Regions from separate parts of the Paenibacillus sp. BAC0078 genome, predicted to be linked through region 3. Evidence: predicted binding sites of a transcription regulator. Region 3 holds the regulator's gene; each other region holds the start of a gene.
The links. Region 3 encodes Rex, which represses fermentation and respiration genes when NADH is low (regulators of the CRP and FNR family bind a similar motif). Its sites were predicted from a motif close to TTGTGAAATATTTCACAA; they were not measured.
Positions count from the first base shown of each region.

Region 1: the regulator Rex is predicted to act here: its motif matches at 1,721-1,738, upstream of adhE (bifunctional acetaldehyde-CoA/alcohol dehydrogenase).
Region 2: the regulator Rex is predicted to act here: its motif matches at 671-688, upstream of ACX1DY_RS19950 (formate/nitrite transporter family protein).

Region 1 is NZ_JBTLRW010000004.1:145,006-149,199, reverse strand. Features, by position in the region: gene adhE (bifunctional acetaldehyde-CoA/alcohol dehydrogenase) at 1-1,645, opposite strand, end outside; gene ACX1DY_RS10015 (LytTR family transcriptional regulator DNA-binding domain-containing protein) at 1,931-2,314, opposite strand; gene ACX1DY_RS10010 (cyclic lactone autoinducer peptide) at 2,336-2,446, opposite strand; gene ACX1DY_RS10005 (accessory gene regulator ArgB-like protein) at 2,443-2,967, opposite strand; gene ACX1DY_RS10000 (hypothetical protein) at 2,960-3,586, opposite strand; gene ACX1DY_RS09995 (alpha/beta hydrolase) at 3,747-4,194, opposite strand, start outside.
Region 2 is NZ_JBTLRW010000011.1:21,045-25,238, forward strand. Features, by position in the region: partial or broken gene ACX1DY_RS19945 (S-layer homology domain-containing protein) at 1-485, opposite strand, end outside; gene ACX1DY_RS19950 (formate/nitrite transporter family protein) at 789-1,616, shown strand; gene ACX1DY_RS19955 (molybdopterin-containing oxidoreductase family protein) at 1,919-4,018, shown strand; gene ACX1DY_RS19960 (MFS transporter) at 4,110-4,194, shown strand, end outside.
Region 3 is NZ_JBTLRW010000016.1:11,700-15,893, forward strand. Features, by position in the region: gene dinG (ATP-dependent DNA helicase DinG) at 1-2,296, shown strand, start outside; gene ACX1DY_RS23635 (redox-sensing transcriptional repressor Rex) at 2,499-3,152, shown strand; gene ACX1DY_RS23640 (amidohydrolase) at 3,139-4,194, shown strand, end outside.

The DNA of each region.
Region 1 (4,194 bases), on a different contig from region 3:
TGATGCAGTCCGGTTGGAATCTGTTCATCATGGCAGTACCTTTTTCTACGGTAGTTGTCGATGGATCTGGTTCAACTTCCGAGAACACTTCAATGGCTACAGGTGTTTGACGTTGACGCAGATAGTGTTCAACTCTTTCTACATAGCCCAGTTTAACCATCATAGGGTCAGTGATGATAGCAACCCGAGTGATGTCAGGCATTTTAGCCAGGTATTGAGTAGCGCCTTTTTCGAAGTAAATTTTGTCAGGTACTTTAAACCATTGCATATTCACGGTACGACGGTTCACCCTTTTCACGTTGATCAGATTGATGGCAGTAACGTTCTGCGATACCGAGTTGCGGCCGTAAGATCCGCAGCCCAGAGTCAATGAAGGGATATTCGTATTGTAGATATCGCCGATAGCGCCGTGAGTCGATGGCGAGTTGACGAGAATACGTCCGGTCTGCAGACGGTTAGAGAACTTCATGATTACTTCTTCGTTGTTGGAGTGGATGGCCGAGCTGTGGCCCATACCGCCAAATTCAACAATTTGTGCTGCACGTTCGATACCTTGATCAGCATTCTTAACCTTGTAGCAAGCAAGAACCGGGCTCAATTTCTCAGCGGACAGCGGATATTTAGTACCTACGCCTTCAAGCTCAGCTACCAGGATCTTAGTACCTGCAGGAACTTGAATGCCGCACATTTCGGCGATCTTCACTGCGGATTGACCTACGATTGCCGGATTAACTGCGCATTTTTCAACGTTCATTGCGCCGCTTGTCAGCTTGGCAGCTTCTTCTTTATTTACAAAGTAGCAGCCATTGGCGATCATTTTCTTCTTCACTTGATCAAAGATGGCTTCTTCAATGATAACAGCTTGCTCGGAAGCACAGATCATACCATTGTCAAAAGTCTTCGACAGAATAATGTCGGTTACCGCTTGATCAATATCGGCACTCTTTTCAATGAAGGCAGGCACGTTACCAGGACCTACGCCAAGAGCCGGTTTACCGCAGCTATAAGCTGCTTTTACCATTGCCGAACCGCCTGTTGCCAGGATAAGCGCAACGTCCGGATTGTTCATGAGTGCGTTTGTTTTGTCCATCGTTGGCAGCTCAATCCATTGGATACAGTTCTCAGGAGCGCCGGCTTTAACGGCTGCATCATGAAGAATTTTTGCTGCTGCGGCACTGCACTCTTGCGCAGATGGATGGAAACCGAATATAATAGGATTACGTGTCTTCGCTGCAATCAGTGCTTTAAACATCGTGGTGGATGTTGGATTCGTTACAGGTGTGATCCCCATAATGATTCCGACTGGTTCAGCAATCTTTTGGAAGCTGTCATATTGATTGTCTTCAACAACGCCTACTGTTTTGTCGTATTTAATTCCGTGCCAGATATATTCAGTTGAGAAGATGTTCTTCGTAATTTTGTCTTCGTATACTCCGCGGCCAGTTTCTTCTACAGCCAGCTTAGCCAGGTACATGTGCTTGTCGAGTCCTGCGAGCGCCATTGCATGAACGATTGTGTTGACTTGCTCTTGATCCAGCGCCATGTAAGCTTCTTGAGCTTTCTTTGCTTTATCCACCAAAGTCTGAACATACTCTTCAGCGGTGGTTTGTTTCACTTGGGCGGCGACTTCGTTCTTAACTGCCATCTCCCTCGTCCTCCTGTCAATTTTTAGGTTGTTTTTCTCTACACATTTATCTTATCACATTCTCTTCGTCTTGCATAGTGAAATCTTTCACAAAGTATAAAGTTTTTTTTGATTTGTTTTCAAAGCGCTTTCATTTGATGAAATTAAGGGGGTATTTCCATATTATATGGGTTTTAATTTGTAAAATTTATCATTCCAGTTACCTATCTCTGCATTCCTCGGGTATGTACCTGAGCATTTCAAGAAAAAAGGAACTGTCATCGGACAGTCCCCTCGTGTTAGCACCTAACAAACAATGATGTTTGGATTCATTCGGGTTAATTCTTGTTCAACAAGTCTATAACGATGATAGGCAATCGTACAGCTAATAGAACTCTGGCAGCTCATATCGTCAAAATAAGCAACCTTATATGTTCTCTCCAGACGCGCCACGTTATCAATATTGACCGCCGTTCCCCGATCTACGATGCTGAAGTGGCATCCGGTGCTGTTAAGCGCGTTCACCCAGTAACGCAAGGGTCCCATGATGTAATATACGCCGTCCCTCGTATGTACCAGGATAGACTGTGATTCGAAGGTATTGCACTTAAGAAACAAGATGCACTCTAAGTCAACAGTAATGATCCCGGCAGATCCGTCAGCGGTTTCGGTAACGGATATAGCATTCATGGAATCAACCTGCTTTCTCGCCTATTTTTTTAAAAGTTCGGCTGGAATGTCGCCTTTGTACCAAAATAAGAAACAATTCGTTCCTACCGTTGCCTTTGCAACCTTGGTCAGAATGTTAGCCACCAGATTCATGATCTCACCACCTTTCCAAGCACCAGCGTAACGCTCTGAGCGAGAAAGCTGAGCGCAAGCGCCGATGATAGAATGAAGTAATTGGAAGCAACAAGCAGCATGGCTGCAAGCTTCATATAAGGAAAATACTTTGGGGGAATCCTCGATTGCTGATCTATGCCTACCGGAGCCAGTAACAGAATTGCAAGCATTGCCGCAGTTGTCGTCATAACGGTCCATAATTCAGGCACAGCAAGCAGTGAGATACCAGTAAAACTCAATGTGGAGACAACGGTGCACTGCAGATTGGATTTGAGATGAATGCCTCCTGTTAACTGGCGGAGCAGCGCGAACGAGATGAGGACTGCTGCGGCCTCCCCCGTATGACCGGTAAATAGTGAGATGCCCAGAGTCGCCAGAACGATAAATATCACATTAAGGAGCATCGCAATCGCAAATTTAAAAACTTCAACCGAGGAAGGATGATCCGGTACAGAGCGTTTTAGCGAAAATGCCATCTTTGCAGCGAGCAGCTCAATCATTCATTTTCTCCTTTCTAATTGAATAGTACATTAAAAAGGTAAAGGCGCTTATGAAGAAAAGAATGCACCAGCCTATCTCATTCTTGTACATGATCAAAGAGAACAGCAGAAAGAAAAGCACAATCAATCCCACCACCAGCGTTCCTTCCCAGCGCAGCCGCAGCCTTTCGAAATCAAAAGTAAAGCCAATGCCAAGCTTGAACAAAACCCACGCCAACAAAATGCTGGCCGAGCCGGATATGAACTGACCTCCGTATTCGTTAATCACCGAGGTCTGTGAATCGGAAATGGAGCCAAAGAACAATAAGACGAGCGCTACTTGTATGATGCTAAATGCCAGATAACCAAAAATGGCTATAATAGAAGACCATATAATTGGAATTCTAATGACAACTGTCAGCAGAAATATAAAAAGCATAATGTTAATAACCGGAACCAGGAAAGACAGGTCGAGATCAGTCCGCAGCACAAAGCTCTGCAGGTTCATCAGCAGAATAATAAACAACGCAGGCCAAATATAGTCCGTCGCCTTCAGCCTGAAGAACGACATCATCATGGCGAATATCCCCACCCCCTCAATGGTTGAGAAAAACATAAATCCCGCCGGTTCCCATGACAAATGGCCTCACCGCCTGACATTTTTATGGTTAATAATTACATTATATTACATGTCCACTCAAGTAGTATAGCAAAATTTTAGCAAATAATAACACTTTTTATCCAATAAAAAAAGACCTTCCGTTGAGTCGAGAAACTCAAGAGAGGCCTTGCCTTTTGAACTATTTGGTATAGCCATTCAAAGCCAGCCAGGATGCGCAGGCCCCAGTCCAGCTTCTCGTGTGAGGCTCCTCGTCACCCAGACCAAGCCCGTGTCTGCCATGCGCATATACATGAAGGTCAAAAGGAATGTGATGCCGACTGAGCGCTGCGGCGAACTGCAGGCTATTCTCCACTGGCACAGCTTCATCATCTGAGGTATGCCAAAGAAATGTAGGGGGTGTAGCCGCCGTTACCTGAAGCTCACTGCTTAAGTGATCCACCAGGTCTTTGTCTGGGTTCTCCCCAAGTAGATTTACTTTTGTGCCTTGATGCGTCACCCCATCAGCCATTGAAATCACCGGGTAGCACAAGATCAGCAAATCGGGACGGCTGGACTGCCGCTGAGCAGGATCAGAGTCTTCACTATCTCCATAATCAAACAAAACACCGGCGGCAGAAGCTAAATGT
Region 2 (4,194 bases), on a different contig from region 3:
GCATCCTTAAACGTAGGCACATGCCCCTGTTGTTGGACCAGGTCATACAGTCCAAAGGCCCGGATATACCACACAGCCAAGCTCTCGCGGGTAATTGTACTTCTCCTGTGTATCGTCTGGTCCTGCAGGATGCCTGCGGACAAGAGCGAACGTATGGAGGGGGCCGCCCAATCCGGCATCTCGTCCGTTGCTAGCGGGTAGTCCACGTCGGAAACGGGAATGGATAATGCCCTGGACATCAAAGTGCCCATCTCAGCAAGGGTAATTGGCTGCAAAGGTTTGAACTTTGAATTGCCATATCCTTGAAGGACTCCCCTGTAGAACAGGTGAATAATTTCTTGACGAGCATAGCTGCGCTCTATATCCACGAATGGATTGCGCTCGGCCCTTACAGCCGAAGGGACTGCAGTAGCTCCGAATAAGATCAGGCATAGCAGAGCCAGGGTGATTCGTCGCGTGTTATTCCTCATTATGTAAGCACCCATTTTCAGTTAGTATGGGAACAGCTCATCACCTCCTTTACTCAGATATCGGTGCAATTGGGCCGATTATTTAGCGTGTCAGGAGGTAATTGAGGAAATATGTTACATGGAATTTTGCAACTGTAACAAACATTTAATATTTTCAGTTTGTCTGATCACATTTTGTGTCCGTGTTAAATTTGACATGTCAGTGAAAACTTTCACTTAGTTTTCGTTGTAGTGATAATTATCACGTAAATGTGGTAGTTGACGCGCTACAATGGCATAAAGGAACAAATTTTAAGTAATTAGAAGGGGATAGGAATCATGGCTTATAACAAACCGCAGGGGATTGCCGAAGTCACGGTGGAGAACGGAATCAAGAAAGCACACAATCCGCTCAGCACCGTACTTATTCTTGGCTTTCTGGGGGGAGCGTTCATCGCGCTCGGATTTTTGCTGGATATTCGCGTTATTGCAGGCGCACCAAAGGAATGGGGCTCAATCGCCAACTTTATCGGAGCCTCTGTTTTCCCGGTAGGACTGATCCTGGTGCTGCTGGCCGGCGGGGAACTGCTGACAGGAAATATGATGGCGGTGCCGCTTGCTTTTATGGCGAAGAAGATTTCTCTCTGGGAAGTCATTAAGAACCTGGTGCTCATTACAATCAGCAATCTGGCTGGTGCCTTGTTCGTCGCTTATTTCTTCGGTCACGTCGTGGGCCTCACCTCAGATGGCGTATATCTGGACAAACTCGTTGATATGGCCGGCCACAAGATTGATGCCAGCTTTCTGCAGGCTTTTATCTCCGGTATTGGTTGTAACTGGCTCGTTGCTTTGGCGGTGTGGCTCTCTTACGGGGCAGATAATTTCAGCGGAAAAATTCTCGGGATCTGGTTCCCAACCATGGCGTTTGTAGCCATCGGCTTCCAGCACGTTGTAGCCAATATGTTCCTTATCCCTGCTGCTATATTTGAAGGACACTTTACCTGGGGGCAATATTTCGGCAATTTTGCTCCGGTCTGGCTGGGCAATCTCACGGGCGGTGCAATCTTCGTCGCGTTCGCTTACTGGATGGCTTATCTGCGCAAAGCGCCAGCAGCTGCTCCATCCGTGGAAGGCATCTCCGCTGCTGGTGTGAAGAAACACGCATAAATATTTCCGGCTCACATGAGCTGAGATGATGATAGAGGCACTCTTCGGAATTTTTCGGGGAGTGTTTTTTGTGTGGAAGGATGGTCTGCAGACACAAAATTCGCCGTGCTTTCCGACTCGGGGGAACGAAATCGGGCTCACGGCGAATTCAGGCGAGTTCATAGGGAGTGTTTCATAAGCTCTATTACCCGGGAATAAGGGGGACGAATCAGGAGGTTTCGCTTGCTTTCTTTACGTTAATCAGTTGCAGCTATAGAATATATAGAATACAACTATTCAATAGACAAGGAGGTCTGCGAGCAATGAGCTTCAGCGGAGATGGGATTTTTCCGGCGGTATGTCCCCTGGATTGCCCCGATACATGCGGACTTCTGGTGCATAAGCAGGATGGCAAAATCATTAAGGTAGAGGGAAATCCTGAACATCCGGTGACCAAGGGAGCTATCTGCAACAAGGTGCGGAATATGGCAGAGCGGGTGCATCACCCGGAACGCCTGCTTCACCCGCTGCGCCGTGTAGGACCGAAAGGCAGCGGTTCCTTCGAGCCGATCAGTTGGGAGGAGGCAATTAGCGAAATTGCCGGCCGCTTCAAGAAGCTGTCAGCAGAATACGGACCGGAGAGCATCCTTCCGTACAGCTTCTACGGTAACATGGGCGTGCTTAGCGTGGAAGGGATGGACCGGCGGTTCTTTAATAGGCTCGGCGCAAGCCGCCTGGAACGGGCTATCTGCAATTCGGCGGGCACCGCCGGCTGGAAATATACGATGGGCTTTGGCGGCGGGACAAGTCCTGAGGATACGGTGAATGCCGATTTGATCATTGTCTGGGGCGGCAACATTATCAGCACGAACATGCACCAGGTGGTCTACACCGAGCAAGCCCGCAAACGGGGCGCAAAGGTGGTTGTCATTGATGTGCACCGCAACCGGACAGCTCAGTGGGCGGACTGGTTCCTGCCGCTGTATCCGGGCACGGATTCGGCGCTGGCGCTGGGGCTGATGCATATTCTGTTCCGGGATGGGATGACGGATGATGCTTTTCTTGAGCAGTATACGATAGGCCATCAGGAGCTGCGCGAGCATGTGCTCGCCTATCCGCCCCAGCGGGTTGCAGAGATCACAGGCATTGCAGTGGACGACATTGAGAAGCTCGCCAAAATGTACGGCGAAGCCAGAGTCTCACATATTCACATCGGCAACGGTCTGCAGCATCATGATAACGGCGGCATGAATGTCCGCAGCATCACCTGCCTTCCGGCACTCACCGGAGCATGGCTGAAGACCGGAGGCGGAGCGATCAAATCAAATAGCGGCTACAGCTCCACGAATGACCGCGCGCTGACCCGCCCGGATCTGCGCCCGAACCGGGGGACCCGGACAATTAATATGAACCGGATCGGCGAAGCGCTGGAGATGAAGGAGCAGCCAGTAATGGGGATGTTCGTCTACTGCAGCAATCCCGTTGTTGTGGCTCCCAATGCTGACCGGGTACGGGCGGGATTCGCGCGCGAGGATCTGTTCACGGTTGTGCATGATCTCTTCATGACCGACACGGCGCTGTATGCCGATATCGTGCTGCCGGCGACCACTTCATTTGAGAATGTTGATCTGTACACATCGTACTGGCATCACTACATCCAGCTTCAGGAGCCTGTGCTTAAAGCGCCGGGGGAATGCAAAAGCAATGTGGAGGTCTTCGCGCTGCTGGGCCGGGCGATGGGCTTCGACGCGGAAGCCTTCAGCGAGTCCGAATATGAGATGATCCGCCAGGCACTGGATTACCCGCGCAACCCATATCTAAATGGTGTTACGCTGGAGCGGCTGATTGACGAGCGGTTCGTGAAGCTGGACATGACTCCGCAGGCGGATTATCTGAAGAACCTTCCGACCCCCTCAGGCAAAATAGAGCTATTCTCCAAAGCCATGCAGCTTGCCGGATTGCCTGCGCTGCCTACATATATGCCGCTGAAGGAAGGTTATGACGGTGTACGGCGGCCGCAGCCGGGAGCGGATTATCCGCTGATGTTCATTTCTCCGCCGAATCATAATTTCTTGAACTCCAATTTCGCCAATGTCCAGAAGCACCAGCGGATGGAGAAGCGGCCGACGCTGCAGATCCACCCCGAGGATGCAGCGGCGCGGGGGATCGAGGATGGCGACGAGCTGACTGTATACAACGATAGAGGCGCTATTGAGCTTTGGGCGATGGTAACGGACAAGATGCTGCCGGGCACAGTGATCAGCCAGGGGCTGTGGTGGGAAGGCAAGGGACGCAGACAGAGAGTAAATGTGCTCACGCCGGACCGGCTGAGCGATATGGGGAACGGGGCGACTTTTTTCTCGGGTACGGTTGAAGTGAAGCGCCGCTCAGAGCCACATGATTATGATATGATAACGCGATAAAGCGGTAATTCGTATACTTGCCTTGACCCTGTTTTCGGATGATACTGGTTAAATTAATGACACATAGTTAACAGGGGATGAAATACAAAATATGAAGTTTTTGCAAGCTTATCCAAAGGAAGTCAAAGTGTTCCTGATTGCCAGCCTGATTAACGCAACCGGCAGCGCTTTGATGT
Region 3 (4,194 bases):
CTGGTTTTTTGACGGGCTGCAGCGGGAGCGGGAAATGGAGACCTTCCAGCCGGAAGGCGAGCTTACCCTGTATCGTCAGCTTGCGCTGGCGGTAGGGGACTGGACCGAACTGGCGCCTCCCAGAGAGGCAGGAACCGGGAATCCTCTGCAGAATATTACCTTTAAGGAATATATGGAAGAGGTGACCAAGAGGCTCAAGGATACCCTGCCCCAATACGAAAGCCGTGAAGCCCAGGAGATTATGATTGGTGAAGTCATGGCGGCGCTTGAGGGCGACAAGCATCTGCTGATTGAGGCGGGAACCGGAACCGGCAAATCGCTTGGTTATCTGCTCCCGGCCATTTATCACAGTGTCCGCACAGACCAAAAGGTTATGGTCAGCACGCATACCATCAACCTTCAGGACCAGCTGCGCGAGCGCGACATCCCTCTTTTGACGAGTGTCGTGCCATTCCCGTTTAAGGCAGCGATCTTCAAGGGTAGAGGGCACTATTTGTGTCTGCGTAAGTTTGAACATAAAATTAATAAAAAGGATTTCACAAGCGCCCGGGAAGAAGTGCTGACTGCGGCCCAAATGATCGTATGGCTGACCCAAACGGAGTCTGGCGACGATGAGGAGCTGAACCTGAACGGACGCAATGGTGATTTCTGGGAGACAGTGGCCAGTGACACGGATTCATGTCTCGGGCGTTCCTGCCCATGGTTCCGCAAATGCTATTATCACAGGGCCAAGCACGAAGCCGGCATTGCCGATGTCGTCGTAACCAATCACTCCAAGCTGTTCGCGGATGTCAAGGCCGGCCACCAGCTTCTTCCAGCCTATGAGCATCTCGTTATTGATGAAGCCCATCATCTGGAGGATATCGCCGGCAAGCATTTGGGGATGCAAATGAAATATTTCACTGTTGCCCATACGCTCACGCGTCTGTATAAGGACAGCAAGAGCGGCCAGCTCCCGGTGCTGCGTCAAATGCTGCAGTCGTCAGGCAGTGAGCAGGCGGCGGAATGGAGCGGTGTAATCGACAGGATCTATCCCGAGCTGCTCACAGTGAAGGAATCCTGGGATATGCTCAGCGACAGGCTGTTTGGCCTTCTGCCGGAGCGCAGTGATGCCGCAGCGGGGGAAGCGGGACAACTCGTTACACGTCTTCTGCCGGGCAGCAAACCAAATGCGTGGGAAGAATTGGCCCAGATTGAGAACACCTTCAATCTCAGTCTCAGCGAAATTATCCGTAAAGGCGACAAGATGCTCAGCGAGATGCGTGAGACGGAGAGCCAGTCCACTTCGGACAGTCTGGTGACGGATATCGGCGGATTGTTCAAGGATTTGGCTTCTATTCGCGAGCAGGTCCGGTTCTTTATGAATCTGAATGACGAGAATAATGTCTACTGGATGGAAGGCAGCAGCAATTACCGTGGCAAATCACTCCAGCTCTATGCCGTTCCGGTGGATGTCAGCGCCCAGCTCAAGGAGCTGTTTTTCGATAAAAAGAAAAGCATTGTGCTGACCTCCGCCACCCTCTCTGTAGATAAATCTTTCCAGTTCATGATTGATAATCTTGGACTTGCCGAGTCTGCAGAGGAAGGGCGTCTGATGACAGCCCTGCTTCCCTCGCCGTTCAGGTACCGGGAGCAGGCGCTGCTGGTCATCCCGCGCGATTTTCCCAGCGTCAAAGGCAGTGTGGGCGATGCCCGGTTTGTTGATAAGCTGGTGCATTCGCTGGCCGAAGCTGCGGTGGCTACCCGGGGCCGCATGCTGGTGCTGTTCACCTCCTACAAAATGCTCCGCCAGGTTTATGACCCGCTGAAGGAGGCGCTCTCCTCAGAGGATATCAGTGTACTGGGGCAGGGTGTAGAGGGCGGCAGCCGAAGCAAGCTAATCCGGCGTTTTCAGGACAGCGCCGCTGCTGTGCTGCTTGGGACGAGCAGCTTTTGGGAAGGCGTGGATATTCCGGGCGAGGCGCTGACCTGTCTGGCTATTGTCAGATTGCCCTTCCAGCCGCCAAACCATCCGCTTGCGGAGGCCAAGGCGGAGCTGCTGCAGGCGCAGAAGAAGAATCCTTTTATGAAGCTGTCTGTCCCTCAGGCGGTGATCCGGTTCAAACAGGGCTTTGGGCGGCTGGTGCGCACTGCGCAGGACCGCGGCATCGTAATTGTATATGATACAAGAGTTATTGAATCTTATTATGGAAAATACTTCCTGTATTCGCTGCCCGGACCCAAGATGGAGCATATGCTGACTGACCAGATGGTCCCGCGGATTGCCGAATGGCTAGCGGACGGCGGCGTTTCTTGAAGTTTTTGAACCTGCTATAGTTTTTTTATAATATTCGGGTTAGCTTGTACATTCCGTCCTTTAGCAGCCTTCTCCGTATGGGAGGCTAGAGGACGGCCCTATACTTACGAAGCGTTAACAAACTTGGTGAATGCTTACGAAGTGAGTTTGTACGAAGAATACCAAGGAAGCATCGCTATACAAACTTTGAGGAGGAGAAAATATGAAATCAGATAAAATATCGGAGGCCGTCGTTCGCAGACTCCCTGTGTATCTGCGATTCCTGAACGATCTCCAGAAGCGTGAAATTCCCACCGTCTCTTCTCAGGAGCTGGGGCAGAAGCTTGATCTTAATCCGGCGCAGATCCGCAAGGATTTGGCCTATTTTGGTGATTTCGGCAGAAAAGGCATCGGTTATGATGTGTCTTATTTGATTGAGAAAATCCGCCATATTCTAAAGCTGGACCAGCAAATTAACGTGGCGCTTGTGGGTGCCGGTAATCTTGGACACGCTTTATCAAATTACAATGCTTACTTGAAGGACACCATGAAAATCACCGCTGTATTTGATTCCTATGCACCCAAGGTAGGGCAGATGATCAACTCCCTTACCGTACAGCCGATGGAAGAGCTGGGCAGCACGATTCGTGAACAGGGAATCCGTATCGGAATCATCACAGTGCCTGACAGCGAAGCTCAGAACGTGGCCGACATTCTGATAGACTCAGGCATTGAAGCGATCCTGAATTTTGCACCGGTCATTTTGAAGACCCCGGCCAATATTCGCGTTCACGCTGCTGACTTTACAACTGATTTGCAGAGCTTGGCTTATTATTTGCATGATGGAAAGGACGAAGTGGAAGATGAGCAGCAATAAGACAGTAATTATCAACGGACGTTTTCTGGTTCCGGGAACGGATAAGCCGGTGCTGAGCGGTTATATGACCATAGAAAATGATCTTATCACTTACATAGGGAAAGAGAAGCCAGCCCTTGAAGCTGGCACACAGACTATAGACGGCAGCCGTCTGCTGTTTATGCCGGGTCTTGTGAATACACATGGGCACACGGCAATGTCGCTGCTGCGCGGTTATGGGGATGATATGGTTCTTCAGAGCTGGCTGCAGGAAAAGATGTGGCCGATGGAAGAAAAATTCACCGGAGAGGATGTCTACTGGGGAACCTCCCTGTCTGTGCTGGAGATGCTTAAGGGCGGGACAACAACCTTCCTGGACATGTATGATCATATGGACCGGGTCGCTGAGGTTACGGAGCTGTCGGGTATCCGTGCTGTACTGATGCGCGGCGTAATCGGCCTGTGTCCGGAAGAAGTGCAGAACCATAAGCTGGCGGAAGCGGTTGCTTTTGCCCGTAATTGGCACGGCAAGGCTGACGGACGAATTACGGCGATGATTTCGCCGCATGCGCCTTACACCTGCCCTCCGGACTTTTTCGTAAAATTCGTACAGGCGGCTCATGATCTGGACCTGCCGATGCATACGCATATGTCGGAGACACGGCGCGAAGTGGAGCAGAATGCCGCAGATTACGGCCTGCGTCCTGTAGCGCATCTGGAGAAGCTCGGCATGTTCACACGCCCATCCCTTGTCGCTCATGGTGTGCATTTGAATGATGAGGAGATCGAGATCCTTGCCCGCTACAATGTCGGTGTATCCCATAATCCGGGCAGCAACCTGAAGCTGGCCAGCGGGGTTGCCCGGGTACCGGAGCTGCTGCGTGCGGGTGTTAAGGTCTCTCTCGGAACCGATGGGGCAGCAAGCAACAACAATCTGGATATGTTCGAGGAGATGCGTCTGGCTGCACTGATCCACAAGGGCGTCAGTGGCGATCCGACAGCGGTTCCGGCCCCGGAAGCGCTGCTGATGGCGACCGAATACGGCGCACAGTCGATTTTCCTG